One region of the Mesorhizobium sp. B2-5-3 genome, then DNA from elsewhere that is predicted to be linked to it. Evidence: riboswitches for the same ligand, from Rfam matches in the RefSeq annotation. Region 1 holds a riboswitch; the other holds the start of a gene.
The links. Region 1 has a riboswitch for cobalamin ahead of FJ867_RS11540 (CbtB domain-containing protein). Riboswitches for the same ligand answer to the same signal wherever they lie in the genome.

Region 1 (7,821 bases):
CGCCGTCGTCGACGAGAACGAGCGGCTGGTCGGCGTGCTGACCATCGACGACGTCGTCGACGTCATCCAGCAGGAAGCCGAGGAAGATCTCCTGCGCATGGGCGGCGTCGGCGACGAAGAGCTTTCCGACAGCATCTTTTCGACCTCGCGTTCGCGTGTGCCATGGCTGCTTGTCAATCTCCTGACCGCCTTCCTCGCGGCATCGGTGATCGGCCTGTTCGACCACACGATCGAGCGCATCGTGGCGCTCGCCGTGCTGATGCCGATCGTGGCCGGGATGGGCGGCAATGCCGGTTCGCAGACCATGACCGTCACCGTGCGGGCGCTGGCGACAAGGGATCTCGACATCTACAATGCCGGCCGCATCATTCGCCGCGAGATAGGCGTGGGCTTCATCAACGGCATCGTTTTCGCCATATTGATCGGCATCGTAGCCGCCGTCTGGTTCCGCGATGCCAATCTGGGCGGCATCATCGCCGCGGCCATGATCATCAACATGTTCGTTGCGGCCCTTGCCGGCATCCTGATCCCGCTGCTGCTCGACCGCTTCAAGATCGATCCCGCGGTCGCTTCGGCGGTGTTTGTCACCACGGTCACCGACGTCGTTGGTTTCTTCGCTTTTCTGGGCCTTGCCACGTGGTGGTTCGGCGTCCATTGATCCGGCTCAATTGACTTTTACGTAAATGCCGTGCGAGGCTCGGCGACAGGCAGACTGCGGCCGATTCCGGCAGGTCTGCCGCGGACGGAGAGCAGCAGTCGCCAATCTCCGGCTATGGGGCGAGAATGCGGGAATATTATTCGATCACCGAGCTGACGCGCGAATTCGACGTGTCGACGCGGACGCTGCGGTTCTACGAGGACGAGGGACTGGTGCAGCCGGTGCGGCGGGGCCGCACGCGGCTGTTTCGCCCATCCGACCGACACTTGATCCGGCAGATCATGCGCGGAAAACGGCTCGGCTTCTCGATCAACGAGATCCGCGAAATCATCCAGATGTACAAGGAACCGCCCGGCGAGGTCGGCCAGCTCAAGCTGATGATCAAGCGCATCGAGGAAAAGCGCGAGGATCTGAGGCAAAAGCGCCGCGACCTCGAGGAGACATTGGCCGAACTCGACCAGGCCGAGGAATCCTGCGTTGAGCGGCTGGTCGAGCTCGGGGTTAATACGTAGCGACCTTCCAGGCAGGACAATCGCTTTAGAGTCGGCGCCGCCCCTCATCGCCCTGCCGGGCACTTCTCCCCGTATAGTGACGGGGAGAAGGGGGCTGACCGTGATCTCGGTCTCTTTCCTGCAACGCTGGTGGCTGGCGAAACCGCTGATGACAGCGCCCCTCTCCCCGTCACTATACGGGGAGAGGATGCCGGCAGGCAGGTGAGGGGCGGCGCCGACATCGACAAATTGTTGGTCTCCGCCACAAATCGGAAACCGTTATCTTCCCGATATGGCTCTGGCAGCCGGCGTTCAGATGCTCAAATCCAGCGCCGCACTCTTTTGGCATAGTCGCGGTATTTTTTGCCGAACTTTGCCGACAGCATCTTTTCTTCCTTTTCCACCGCGACCTTCTGCGTGACGAAGGCGGCGACGAAGGCGAGCGGCAGGAACCAGACGATCCCGGAGATGAAGGCAACGCCGATCAACAGCAGCGTGTTGGCGAGGTACATCGGATTGCGGGTGATGCCGAAAGGACCCGTGGTGACGAGATGGTCCGGCACGGCGTTGGGGTTGAGCGTCGTCTTGGCCCGCGTCATGGTGCGGATGGCGGTGAACCAGAGTGCGGCGACGCCGAACAGCGCCACCCAGCCGGCCGCGTAGAGGAGGTCGCCCAGGAGGTCGCCGATCCAGGGCAGGGGAAAGAGCAAGCCGAGCGCGATACTGATGGCGATGGCGGCGATGTAGATCAGCGGCGGCCACGGTATCAGCCCAGGTTTGGGCGGGGTCTCGATCATTCGACACCTTCCTCCGTCATCTTGCTGTCGGTCTGGGCCGTGCAGGTGCCGGCGAGATCCGCCAGATGCGCTCTCCATTCGGCGGTCTGGTCGTTCTTGTAGAGCCGATCAAGCGTTGCCTCGCCCTCCAGCGTGTCCAGCATGCACCCACAATAGCTCGAACAGAACTTGCTGTCGCGCTGCTGCTCGCACGAGATCTGGCAGGTCTTGAGAAAGTTCACCTGCGGGGTTTCGACCTTGGCCGGCATTACTTGCGAGAACAACCAGACACTGCCGATCAGCAGCGGCTGATGGATCAGGTAGAAGGCCAGGCTGTGCCGGCCGATGAAGACCAGCGGGTTGGACCAGCGCCCGGGCGCCACATCTGCCAGGCGCGCCAAGGCGCCGAAGCGGGAGGCAAGCTTGGTCGCTCCGAGGCCCACAAGCACCGCACCGAACCACGGGAACAGCGGGACATAGTCGTTGGAGTGTGGGTTGACCGCGGAAAGGCCGACCCACCACAGCCAGGGGTGATCGAACGATTCCAGCCGAAAATAGAAGGGAATGGCGATGACCGCCGCGGCGATCGGCAGTGTGAGCAGCGCCGGCAGGCGCAGGAATGCCAGCCCGAGCAGGCTCGCCAGCGCGATCTGGTGCAGGATGCCGAAGAAGATCCACCCATCCGGCGTGGCGATACGGGTGGCGACCGAAATGGCGATCGCCGCTCCGGCGACCATGGCGAAGCGTCTCCAGAAGCCGTTCCAGCGGATCTCTTTGCCATGGGCGAGATACAGGCTGACGCCGACCAGGAACAGGAAGGTCGAGGCGATGCAGCGAGCATAGAACTTCCACCAGCCGAAGGCGGTCAGGCCGGGATCGGTGTAGCCGAAGAATTCCAGGTCCCAGGTGAAATGGTAGCTCGCCATGGCGATCAGCGCGATGCCGCGCAGCATGTCGATGGCGACGATGCGCTTGGTCTTCGGCAACTCCGCGGCGGGCATGGTCGGCGTCTGGATGCTCATGGTCTCGCGATCTGATTCAGCCCCGTACGAGGACTATCACGGTTACGCCGGACAAAAGAAGGCCGTGAGCTTCGATACAGACAGTCAGCCGGCGCTGCATCAGGCACCCCTTTAGGCCAGCACCGGAAAGCCTTTGACCGGCTTCGTTTTTGTCCGGGGCACGTCGGTTTCCTGTTACCGGTCGCGAACTGATGGCCGCAGATTTGGCTGCTGATTCTGCTTTGGGGAAGCAATGTCCACGCATGTGCGCCATCCGATCTGGCTACCGGCCCTCAAGGCCGCGGATGCCCGCACCTTCGCCTCGCTCTACGCGGTCGAATCCTTCGCTCGCGCCACGGTGTCGAGCGTCATCCCGATACAGGCATACGAGATCCTCCACAACGAGCAGATCGTCTCGATCCTCTACACCATAGTGGCGATGCTCGGCCTGTCGGTGACCCTGTTCATGCCGATGCTGATCCAGCGCTTCGCACGGCGCTGGGTCTACACGGCGGGCGCCTGCCTGCTGGCGATCGGCTCGCTGTTCTTCGTCACGCATACGCGCGCCGGGCAATTGGCCGGCATGCTGTGCCGTGTCATGGGCGCCAGCGCGCTGTCGATCACGCTCAACCTCTACATCATGGACCACATCCGCAAGACCGATTTCATGCAGGCCGAATCGCTGCGCATGGCGTGGTCGATGTTTGCCTGGACGGGTGGGCCGACGCTCGGCATCTTTCTCTACACACGCTTCGGCATCTATGCCGCGCATGGCGCGGGCGCCGTATTCGCCTTGGCCCTGCTGGCGTTGTTCTGGACCTACCGGCTCGGCGACAATCCCTCGATCCGGCCGGGCAAGACGCGCCCGGTCAACCCGCTAGCCAATATCGGCCGCTTCGTCGCGCAGCCGAGGCTGAGGCTGGCCTGGCTGATCGCCTTCGGCCGCTCCTGCTTCTGGACGACATTTTTCGTCTATGGCCCGCTGTTCATGGTCATCACCGGTGAGGGCGAACTTGCCGGCGGCATTCTGGTTTCGGCAGGCAACGCGCTTTTGTTCATGGCGATTTTCTGGGGCAAGGCCGGCAAGCGCTTCGGCGGCCGCAGGACCATGACTTTTGCCTATTTCGCCATGTCGGTGGTGCTGCTGGCGGCGGGTGCCGTCGGCGAAAGCGCGCCGCTCGTCACCGGCGCCTTCCTGCTGTGCGGCGCCTTCTTCACCATCGCGCTCGACGCGCTGGGCTCGACCGCCTTCATGCGCTCGGTCCGCTCTTATGAGCGGGCGCAGATGGCTGCGGTCTACCGCACTTATCTCGACTTTTCCGAACTGACGCCGCCGCTGGTCTACTCGGTGGTGCTGGCCTTTTTCGGACTGGGCTCGGTTTTCGTCACGCTCGGCCTGCTTGCGGCGGTCTGCGGTTATGTCACCTGGCGGTATCTGCCGAAGTCGCTGTGAAGCTTACGGCACAAGCGCAGCATGTCGTTCGCGTACCCAATCGTGGAAGCGGTGGAGGTCGTACTCCTCCGGCATCAGCACGCCGGCCTTATGGCGCATAGAGCGCAGCCCTTTCTGGTTGACCTCGCAGATCGCGGCATCCTCCTCCAGCACCTGGGTGCCGAATCCGACGATGTTGTCGATGTCGGTGGCGGCGAGCGCGTCGGGCGCGAACAGCCATTCGGCGGTCAATTCGGTCTGCTCGGGGCCAAGCGGCACCAGCCGTACGGACCTGACATAGTCGACGTGGCCGACGATGAACATCGAGGGCAGGCTGGTGGCGTAGGTCTGGCCGGCGGCGCGCTCGGCCGGCGTCAGGCCCGAAAAGACCGGCCCATGCGCCCGGCCGTCACGTGACCATGTTTCGGCACCCGCCCGCAGCCTGCCGGAAAATTCCGGCGCGTCATTGTCGGCATGGCGGGTCCATTCGGGGTCGTCATGCCGGCCCATCAGGCCGCGGCCGTAGATCGGCACCAGCCGCGACAGGTCCTTGTGGACGCCGGGGCAATGCAGGCATTCGTTGAAGTTTTCCCAGAAGATCTTCCAGTTGCAGTTCATCACCTTGCGCAGCACATGGCCCGATACCAGCGATTCCAGCGGCCAGTTGCCGAGATCGCCGGAGGCCGGGTCGAAGGATGAGTGCGCCGAGCCGGCGGCATCTTCCGCGAGATTGACGAAGACGAAGCCGCGCCAGACCGACAGCGCGACGCGATAGAGCGGATGGTCCGCCTTGTCGAAACCTTCGGGCAGCGTTTTCGATGGCACGCGCACGAGCTCGCCGCGCAGCGAATAGGACCATGCGTGGTAGGGGCAGGTGATCAGCCGCGCCTTCAGCCGCCCCTCGCGTTCCTGGCAAAGCTGCGATCCGCGATGCCGGCAGGTGTTGTGGAAGGCGCGCAGTTCGCCGGTATCGTCACGCAGCACGACGATCTCCTGGCTGCCGACACGGAAGGTGCGGAAAGCCAGCGGTTGGGCGAGATCAGCTTCACGGCAGACGAGCAGCCAGTTCCTGTACCAGATGGCGTCGAGGTCGCGCTGGTAGGCCGCCGCATCCCAATAGGCCGAGGACGGCAATGTCGGCTCGGCCCGGGTGAGGCCGTTATAGGGGGCGTGCTGGCTCTGGACGGGCTGCATGGCTGGCCTCCTGTGAGGATGGCAGCCGACACCCGGCCACGGAAATTGTCAATTGCAGCGGAGCAAGCGGCCGGACGGCGCTAAAGCGCTTGTCGCCGTCGGAATTTGGTTTGCCGGATGCGGCGATTTTCCCTATAGTCACCTTCGTCGTCGGTTCCGATTGGAGCCAAGAGGGAATGCGGTGCGGGCAGATTTGTTGCCCAATGCCGTGGCTGCCCCCGCAACTGTGTGCGGTAGTCCTCTCCATATGCCACTGAAGATTTTCTTCGGGAAGGTGGGGAAGGGCGCTGATCCGCGAGCCAGGAGACCTGCCGGCGACAGGAAACTGACTTCGATGCCCTCGGGTGGAGGGTGAAAGGACAAGACATGAATACCGCTTCCGTCTCCCTCGGCGCCTCCATCTCCTCGCAGTCGCGCCTCCTGCAGCTCGCGCTCGCGGCGCTGCTCGGCGTTTTCGTCGTAGGCTTTGTCGGTTTCTCGCATATCGACGCGGTCCACAATGCCGCGCACGACTATCGCCACTCGATGGCGTTTCCCTGCCACTGATAGGGATTTGACATCATGAACCTGTTTCGCAACGTCGTGTTCATCGCGGCGATCGCAGGGCTCGTGGCCGGTGTCGTTCTCGCCTGCATGCAGGCCTATGCCACCGTGCCGTTGATCCTGAAGGCGGAAGTCTACGAACAGGCCGGCGGCGGCCACCACCACGACCATACCGCACCGGCCCCGACCGACAACAACGCCATGAACTCTGCCGCCCCGGCGGGCAATGCCATGAGCTCCGCCGCGCCGGCAGCCGCTGAAGCTGTTCCGGCTGAAGAGGAAGGCTGGGCGCCGGCCGACGGCTTCGAGCGCTTCGCCTTCAGCGTGCTTGCCAACATCGTCACCGGCATCGGCTTCGCGCTGGTCCTGGTCGCGGTTTCGGAATTCGCCGGCGGCATCGGCAACTTGCGCCAGGGCGTGTTCTGGGGACTGGCCGGCTTTGCCGTGTTCACGCTGGCGCCGGGCCTCGGCCTGCCGCCGGAACTGCCGGCCATGCCTGCCGCCGAGCTTCTGCCACGCCAGATCTGGTGGACGGCGACGGTGGCGGCGACGGCGATCGGCCTTGCCCTGATCGCCTTCCGCAAATCACTGCCGCTGGCGATTCTGGGCGTGGTGTTGATCGTCGCGCCGCATATTGTCGGCGCGCCGCAGCCGGACAGTTTCGAGACGCCGATTCCGGAAGGCCTGCACCATCAGTTCGTGGTGGCGGTAACCGTGACCAATCTGGTGTTCTGGCTCGTGCTCGGCGCTGTCGTCGGCGTGGTGCGCGGACGCTTCACCGGCAGCGCGACGAGCCTGCGCGACAGCTTTGCCTGATCGCGGAAGACTGACCTTCATCATCGGCGGTGCGCGCTCCGGCAAGAGCGCGCACGCCGAAACGCTGATGACGGCCTTGCCTTCGCCATGGACCTACATCGCCACGGCGCAAGCCTATGACGACGAGATGCGGCAGCGCATCGCGTTGCACCGGTCGCGGCGCGGCGAGGGCTGGACGACCATCGATGCACCGCTTGGCCTTGTCGGTGCACTCGAGGCCCTACCGGAGGACCAGCCGGTCCTTGTCGACTGCCTGACGCTCTGGCTGACCAATCACATGCTGGCCGATCATGATGTAGAGGCCGAATGTCGGCGGCTGGCTGACATGCTGTCGCGGCCGCGCGGACCCTGGTTCGTGGTATCCAACGAGGTCGGGCAAGGCATCGTGCCCGACAATGCGCTGGGGCGCCGGTTCCGCGACGCCGCCGGCCGGCTCAACCAGCAGGTCGCGGCGATTGCCGAGACCGTGCTTTTGATGGTGGCGGGGCTGCCGCTCAAGGTGAAGTGACATGACCGACATCGACGAAAAGGACGAAGAGCGCCACCGCGCCAAGATGGCCAAGCGCAAGGCGGTCCAAGACGCCGAGGTGGCGAGCAAGACGGTCGAAAAGGGGCTGCTGATCGTCAACACCGGTCCCGGCAAAGGCAAGACCACGGCTGCCTTTGGCCTGGCGTTGCGCATGCTCGGCTATGACAAGCGCGTCGGCGTCGTCCAGTTCATCAAGGGCAAATGGCATACGGGTGAGAAGGAGGCCTTCGCCGCCTTCGGCGACCGCGTCGTGTGGCACGCGATGGGCGAGGGGTTCACCTGGGAGACACAGGATCTGAAGCGCGACATCGCGGCGGCCGAGGCCGCCTGGGCCAAGGCGCTGGAGCTGATGGCCGATCCGTCGATCAGTCTCGTCGTGCT
Region 2 (7,821 bases), on a different contig from region 1:
AGCGACGCGCCGGCGATATAGACCAGTTCGTCGGCCGCCGATTCGAAGGCGAAGGCGGTGTTCATCTCCGGCCGGCCGCGAAAAAGCTCGGTCCAGCGCGCGCGCACCATTGCCGGCATGCTGGGCATGGCCGCTGCCAGCAGCGCCGACACGAACATTGTCCATACCGGCCAATCCTGGTTGGCCGACGCAATCAGCAGCAGGAATGCCAGCACGGAGATGATGGTGGTGGGCACGACGATCCATGTCTGGCCGAGGCGGTCGACCAGCCTGGAGATCTGCGGCGCCAGGAAAGCGTTGGCCAGCGCGAATGTCGCCGAGACGGCACCCGCCAGCCAGTATTCGCCACGCGTCTGCGACAGCATCGCCACGATGCCGATCGGCGCCATGGCGATCGGCAGGCGCGCCATGAAGCCTGCAGCGGCAAAGCCCTTGGCGCCAGGGGCTCGAAAAATCTCGGAATAGGGGTTCTGCATGGTCCGTTCCTCGACAAAAGGCGATTCGGAAATTACATACGATGCGTATGAATACTAAATAGATCATACGTCGCGTATGTCAATTGGCATACGTGACGTATGTAGATAAGGCCAGAAGAGATGCACAAGCCCCGCAGGGAAATGATCGCCGAAACGCGCGCCAAATTGATTGCCGCGGCCCGGCATGCGTTCGGAACGATCGGTTATGCCGAGGCATCGATGGATGATTTCACCGCATCGGCAGGGCTGACGCGCGGTGCGCTCTATCATCATTTCGGGGACAAGAAGGGGCTTTTGCAGGCGGTTATCGCCGAGATAGACGCCGAGATGGCGGCACGGGTGAATGAGGTTGCAGCGAAAGCACCGACCCGCTGGCAAAGCTTCGTCGACGAATGCACGAGCTACATCGAAATGGCGCTGGAGCCGGAAATCCAGCGCATCATGTTTCGGGACGGTCCGGCCGTGCTGGGGGATCCCGCGCAATGGCCGAACGCCAATGCCTGCGTCGCGTCGATGACCGATCACCTGACGACGCTGCAGGGCGGCGGGGTGGTTGTCCCGGGCGTAGACCCCGAGACCGCGGCACGGCTGATCAACGGGGCGAGCAGCCAGGCGGCGCAGCGGATCGCCAATTCGAACGACCCGGAAGCGACGTCGAAGACCGTGGTGGCGGCATTCAAGCAACTGCTCGAAGGATTGTTGAGGAAGGATGCCGGAGCCGCCTGACGACGGCAGGCCGCCGGCAGCGCGCTGCGCATGCCGTATCGGCAATCAAATCAAGGGTTTGTCAGACGTTTCGCATGTTGCCGCCTTGAGGCGTGCGATCGTTGATTTGAGCGGAACTTCGCCCTGTCCGCAAAACGTCTCGCTCATGATCAGCTCGGGCAGCGGCAGCCGCCGCCCCCAGCCATGTGTTTCGAGGTCCGGTTTCGGCGCGAACTCCGAGACACGGCCGACACAGAGATAGGCCACCGGCGTCACGTGCTCGGGAATCGACAGAAGGCCTTTCAACGCCTGCGCCTCGATAATGCTGACCCAGCCAACGCCGACGCCTTCGGCGCGCGCCGCCAGCCAGAAATTCTGCACCGCGCAGACCGTGCTGTAGAGATCCATCTCGGGATTGTGCCAGCGTCCCAGCGGCGAACCCTGTGAGCGTCGGCGGTCGCAGGTGATACAGATATTGAGCGCGCTTTCGCAGATGCCTTCCAGCTTGAGCTTGCGGTAGAGCGCCCGCCGCTCTTCCTCGATCGCCGGCAATTCCTGCTCGCGCGCCGCGAGGAACAGGTCGCGCACCTGTTCCCGTCGTTCGGTGCCACGAATGACGATGAAATTCCATGGCTGCATGAAGCCGACCGATGGCGCGTGATGGGCGGCAAGCAGCAGCCGCGCCAAGACCTCGTCGTCGACGGCCTCTGATGTAAAATGGCTGCGGACATCGCGCCGCGTGAACATGGCGCGGTAGACCGCATCGCGCGCCATCTGGTCGAATCCGTCACCCACGGGGATGGTCATATTGTCCGGCATCGCTTGTCCCCTTGCGATTGCAATCAACTGCCGTCCGCCTGACCATGCGGATGACGATGCCTGCCAGGCCGGTCTTCTGGCTCGGGATCAACCCGCATCCGGCGCCTTCCCGTCATCGACAGTGGCATTTACCGGCGCGGTCCCCCTTACAGCGTTGGGCACGCCACGGTATCAAACCGTGTTCCCGATTCTCCCGCTCGCGGCGGGCACCAGGCAGTGGCCGGGACTTTACGACGAAGCCCCTGCGCCGCCAATCCCCGCGGCGACGCGAACGGACGCAAGCGCGATTTTCCCCAACCATCAGGCCGCAACGCATGGCCATCGCCGCGCCAGGGCACTAGATAGGGAGCATGGCCACTCGTCTCTACACCCATCCGATCTTCCTCGAGCACATCACGCCACCCGGCCATCCGGAGCGGCCGGACCGCTTGCGCGCCATTGAGCGCGTGCTCGACGACGAGGCTTTTGCCGCGCTCGACCGCCTCGAGGCGCCGGAAGGCGATGAGGCCACCATTCTCTACGCGCATCCCGAGGATTTCGTCGAGCGGGTACGCGCCGCCATTCCCGATACGGGCATCGCCCGCATCGATGCTGACACAACGGCCAGCCCGAAGAGCTGGCAAGCGGCGATCACCGCGATCGGAGCCGCCAACGCCGCCGTCGACGACGTCTTTGCCGGCAGGGCAGACAACGTTTTCGTCGCCGCCCGGCCGCCCGGCCATCATGCGGAGAAAGCGACGGCGATGGGCTTCTGCCTGTTCAACACGGCGGCCATCGCCGCACGTTATGCACAGCGCAAACACGATATCGAACGCGTCGCCATCGTCGACTGGGACGTGCATCACGGCAACGGCACGCAGGATGTTTTCTGGGACGATCCGTCCGTGCTTTATTGCTCGACGCACCAGATGCCGCTCTACCCCGGCACCGGAGCAAAGAACGAAACCGGCGCCGGCAACATCGTCAACGCGCCGCTTGCGCCGCAGACCGGCAGCGAGGCGTTCCGCGATGCCTTCCTGTCGCGCGTGCTGCCCTCGCTCGACAATTTTGCACCCGACCTGATCATTATTTCGGCCGGCTTCGATGCGCATCATCGCGACCCGCTGGCCGAGATCAACCTGACCGAGGATGATTTCGACTGGGCGACCGGCCAACTCATGCAGCGCGCGGCGCGCCACAGCGGCAACCGGCTCGTCAGCCTGCTCGAGGGCGGCTACGATCTGCAAGGATTGGCATTTTCGGTCGCCGCCCATGTCGGGCGACTGATGAAAGGATGAATGATGGCTGGTGAAACCAACGAAGACGTCAAGGCGATGAGCTTCGAACAGGCTCTCGACGCGCTGGAGAAGATCGTCGATGATCTGGAGCGTGGCGATGTGCCGCTCGACCAGTCGATCAGGATCTACGAGCGCGGCGAGGCGCTGAAGGTGCATTGCGACCGGCTGCTCAAGGCGGCCGAGGACAAGGTGGAGAAGATCAGGCTGTCCCGCGACGGCAAGCCGGTCGGGACGGAGCCGCTGGACGCGGATTGAGGCACGCAGCCGTCTCTCTGGTTTTTGACACGATCATGATTGAGGATAGAACGCGTCCCGATTGAAACGGCTCCAGGACAAGAGGAGATACGGAAGCGATGTGCAGAAACATCAAGACCCTGTTCAATTTTGATCCGCCGGCGACCAACGACGAGGTGCGCGATGCAGCCCTTCAATTCGTTCGCAAGCTGAGCGGAACGACGCGGCCTTCGAAGCAGAACCAGCACGCATTCGACCATGCCGTCGAGGCCATCGCGGCGTCGGCGCGCGAGCTTCTCGATTCGCTTGAAACCAACCAGCATCCGCGCAATCGCGAGGAGGTTGCGGCCAAGCTGCGGGCGAAGGCGGCGATCCGCTTTGCCTGATCTGGCCAAAGCAGCCATCGGCCGCTGACAAGGAGAGTTCATGAGCTTCTTTCCCGGGAAGGACCCTGAAGCCGGCGATGCCTTTGCCAGCGACCAAATCGAATTGATGGTCATTCCGAACGCCAAGGACATTGGCGGTTTTCAGGTTCGCCGCGCCTTGCCGACCGCCAAAAGGCGGCTGGTCGGTCCCTTCATCTTCTTCGACCGCATGGGCCCGGCCATCCTTCGTGCCGGTCAGGCGCTCGATGTCCGGCCGCATCCTCATATCGGCCTGTCGACGGTCACCTACCTGTTCGACGGCAGGATCAGGCATCGCGATTCGCTCGGCACCGAGATGGTGATCGAGCCGGGTGACGTGAACCTGATGACCGCCGGCCGCGGCATCGTCCATTCGGAGCGCACGCCGGAAGAACTGCGCGGCGCGCCGATGTCGATCTCGGGGCTGCAGACATGGTTGGCGCTGCCGGACGGCAAGGAGGAAGTGGCGCCGGTTTTCGAAAACACCGCTGTCGCGCGGCTTCCCGACATCGACGCGGAAGGCGTCAGTGGCCGCATCGTCATAGGCGATTTCCAGGGGCTGCGTTCCCCGGTGCGGGCCGATTCCGAGACGCTCTACGCCGACCTCAGGCTGGCGCCCGGCGCCAGCGTGAAAATCCCTGCCGACGCGGAAGAACGCGCCATCTATACGCTGGAAGGCGAGGTCTCGATTTCCGGCGACGTGTTTCCGGCGGAACGGCTTCTGGTGTTCCGACCCGGCGACGAGATCGTCGTATCCTCACAGGCTGGTGCCCATTTCATGCTTTTCGGCGGTGCCTCGCTGGGCTCGAAGCGCTACATCTGGTGGAATTTTGTCTCGTCCTCCAAGGAGCGCATCGAACAGGCCAAGCAAGAATGGAAGACCGGCCGCTTCGACATCGTTCCCGGCGATGAGGAAGAGTTCATTCCACTGCCGGAAGGCTGAGGAAGTCGACGACGGGGCGTGCCTTTCGCGTCATTTGGCAGGCATTTACTTTCGCCTGCCGGCGGCCTATCCCGCGCATGAACAGAAGCTTGGGCCTACCCGTGAACGCAACGCCGCATACGCCGCTTCTCGACAAGGTCCGTATCCCGGCCGAGCTGCGCACGCTTTCCGAAAGCGAATTGCCGCAACTGGCATCAGAGCTTCGCCTCGAACTGATCGACGCGGTGTCGAGCACCGGCGGTCATCTCGGCGCCGGGCTTGGCGTGGTCGAACTGACCGTGGCGCTGCACTATGTCTTCAATACCCCCGATGACCGGTTGATCTGGGATGTCGGCCACCAGGCCTATCCGCACAAGATCCTGACCGGGCGCCGCGATCGCATCCGCACCCTGCGGCAGGAGGGCGGCCTCTCCGGCTTCACCCGCCGCACCGAGAGCGAATACGATCCGTTTGGCGCCGCCCACTCCTCGACGTCGATATCGGCCGGCCTCGGCATGGCGGCGGCCCGCGATCTTGCCGGCGGCCGCAACAATGTCATCGCTGTCATCGGCGACGGCGCCATGTCGGCCGGCATGGCCTACGAGGCGATGAACAACGCCGGCGCGCTCGATGCCCGCTTGATCGTCATCCTCAACGACAACGACATGTCGATCGACCCGCCGACCGGCGCCATGAGCGCCTATCTGGCGCGCCTGGCCTCTGGCAAGGCCTATGTCGGCCTGCGCGACTTCGGCAAGAAACTGACCTCGTATCTTGGCAAGCGTGCCGACCGTGCCATCACCAGGGCGGTCGAGCATGCGCGCGGCTACGTCACCGGCGGCACGCTGTTCGAGGAGCTCGGCTTCTACCATATCGGTCCGATCGACGGCCACAATCTGGACCATCTGATCCCGGTGCTGAAAAATGTTCGTGACAATGGCAAGGGCCCCGTGCTGATCCATGTCGTCACCCAGAAGGGCAAGGGCTACGCGCCGGCCGAGGCCGCGGCCGACAAATATCACGGCGTCAACAAGTTCGACGTCATCACCGGCGCTCAGGCCAAGGCCCCGGCCAACGCGCCGGCCTATACCAAGGTGTTCGCCGAAAGCCTGATCCGGGAGGCCCAGGAGGACGAGCGCATCGTCGCCGTCACCGCCGCCATGCCGGGCGGCACCGGGCTTGACCTGTTCGGCGAAGTGTTTCCGGCCAGGACCTTCGACGTCGGCATCGCCGAACAGCATGCGGTGACGTTCGCGGCCGGCCTCGCGACCGAAGGCTACAAGCCGTTCGCGGCGATCTATTCGACCTTCTTGCAACGTGCCTACGATCAGGTCGTGCACGACGTGGCGATCCAGAAATTGCCGGTGCGCTTCCCCATCGATCGCGCCGGCTTCGTCGGAGCCGACGGCGCTACCCATTGCGGCGCCTTCGACACCACCTTCCTGGCCTCCCTGCCGGGCTTCGTCGTCATGGCGGCGGCCGACGAGGCGGAACTGCGCCACATGGTGCGCACCGCGGCAACCTACGATGACGGCCCGATCGCCTTCCGCTATCCGCGCGGCAATGGCGTCGGCGTCGACATGCCCGATCGCGGCTCGGTGCTCGAAATCGGCAAGGGCCGCATCATCAGGGAAGGCGGCAAGGTGGCACTCCTCTCCTTCGGCACGCGCTTGCAGGATTGCCTGATCGCGGCCGAGGAGCTGGGCGCGGCCGGGCTTTCGACCACCGTCGCCGATGCGCGCTTCGCGAAGCCGCTCGACGAGGACCTGATCCGACGGCTGGCCCGCTCGCACGAGGTTCTGGTCACGGTGGAGGAGGGCGCCATCGGCGGCTTCGCCAGTCACGTTTTGCAGTTCCTCGCCCATGAGGGCCTGCTGGAAAGCGGCCTGAAAGTGCGCCCGCTTGTGCTACCGGACGTGTTTGCGGACCACGCCAAGCCGGAAAAGATGTATGCCGATGCCGGTCTCGATGCCGCCGGCATCGTCCATACGGTTTTCACCGCCCTCGGGCAGGCGCTCCGCGCCCAGCGCGCCTGACTCGACACATCAAGCGCTTGAATCGGTTTGCCGGCTCGATGTCGTAACGCATTGTTGACATTGCGGTTTGGCGTTTTGCTTACCGTGTCTCTTGCCCGTTTTTCAACGGCACGCTGCTAGGTTCTGGCCAGGCAGGGAGACAACAACAGTGAAGACGCTTCTGTGCGGCATGGCGATCCTGACCGCCATCGCAGCGCCGGCCATCGCCGGAACGCGCTACGACCGCAATCTCGAAAAGGCGGCCGTGGATATAGTCGCCAGCAGGATGGGGCATATCAGGGGCGGCTTCTCCTACAAGCAGCTGCCGCAGCTTGTTGTCCCGCCGGACGCCGCATCGGCATCCGCCGCGCCAGTCGAGCGCCCGCGCAGGGAAGTTGCCCGCGATCGGGATGACGGCCTGTCTCCCGCCGTCGAACGGCAGGCTCCCCGCACCATCTTCTGATCTCGCCCAAATCAAACCACCCAAATCAAAACCACATGTCGCGCACGCAGCGGCCATCGCGCGGCAGATCGTCGTAGGTCTCGAGACCGTCGAAATGGTCGATCGGCAGGTCGGCCACGGCTTCCGGCGGCGCAAGCCTTACATTGACGGCGATCCGCGTGCGGCCGGACTCGGCTGGGCGCAAACCGCGCCAGGCAAGCACGCACGCACATGTCGGGCAGAACAGGATCTCGAGCGTGGGTTCGGCCTTGCCGGCACGTTTATAGCTTTTTATCGGCCCCACGACGCGGATACGTTCATCGACAAAGTCGTAGGCCCAGAGCGTGCCGTAACGTCGGCACAGCGTGCAGTTGCAAGCGGTGATCGGCCCGGGATCGCCCTTCAAGGTCCAGTGGGCCGCACCGCAATGGCAGATTCCCGTCAGCATCCGTCCTCCTTCGCCTTCGGCAGCAAAACGGCGTTTCTTCCTTATCATCGTGGCCGACCTGATGCGATATGCGACTGGC

Region 2: it holds a riboswitch for cobalamin, as region 1 does, so the genes downstream of both, bluB (5,6-dimethylbenzimidazole synthase) here and FJ867_RS11540 (CbtB domain-containing protein) in region 1, are expected to answer to the same signal.

The regions. Positions count from the first base shown of each region.
Region 1 is NZ_VFUS01000004.1:247,678-255,498, forward strand. It holds gene mgtE (magnesium transporter) at 1-658, shown strand, start outside; gene FJ867_RS11510 (MerR family DNA-binding transcriptional regulator) at 784-1,170, shown strand; gene FJ867_RS11520 (isoprenylcysteine carboxylmethyltransferase family protein) at 1,470-1,946, opposite strand; gene FJ867_RS11525 (DUF1624 domain-containing protein) at 1,943-2,947, opposite strand; gene FJ867_RS11530 (MFS transporter) at 3,180-4,379, shown strand; gene FJ867_RS11535 (aromatic ring-hydroxylating dioxygenase subunit alpha) at 4,383-5,552, opposite strand; cobalamin riboswitch at 5,687-5,883, shown strand; gene FJ867_RS11540 (CbtB domain-containing protein) at 5,919-6,098, shown strand; gene FJ867_RS11545 (CbtA family protein) at 6,114-6,911, shown strand; gene cobU (bifunctional adenosylcobinamide kinase/adenosylcobinamide-phosphate guanylyltransferase) at 6,904-7,419, shown strand; gene cobO (cob(I)yrinic acid a,c-diamide adenosyltransferase) at 7,421-7,821, shown strand, end outside.
Region 2 is NZ_VFUS01000008.1:33,740-41,560, reverse strand. It holds gene FJ867_RS19570 (MFS transporter) at 1-476, opposite strand, end outside; gene FJ867_RS19565 (TetR/AcrR family transcriptional regulator) at 597-1,202, shown strand; gene bluB (5,6-dimethylbenzimidazole synthase) at 1,248-2,000, opposite strand; cobalamin riboswitch at 2,049-2,229, opposite strand; gene FJ867_RS19555 (histone deacetylase family protein) at 2,351-3,277, shown strand; gene FJ867_RS19550 (exodeoxyribonuclease VII small subunit) at 3,281-3,532, shown strand; gene FJ867_RS19545 (DUF2277 domain-containing protein) at 3,631-3,897, shown strand; gene FJ867_RS19540 (pirin family protein) at 3,938-4,858, shown strand; gene dxs (1-deoxy-D-xylulose-5-phosphate synthase) at 4,936-6,873, shown strand; gene FJ867_RS19530 (hypothetical protein) at 7,022-7,315, shown strand; gene FJ867_RS19525 (GFA family protein) at 7,341-7,742, opposite strand.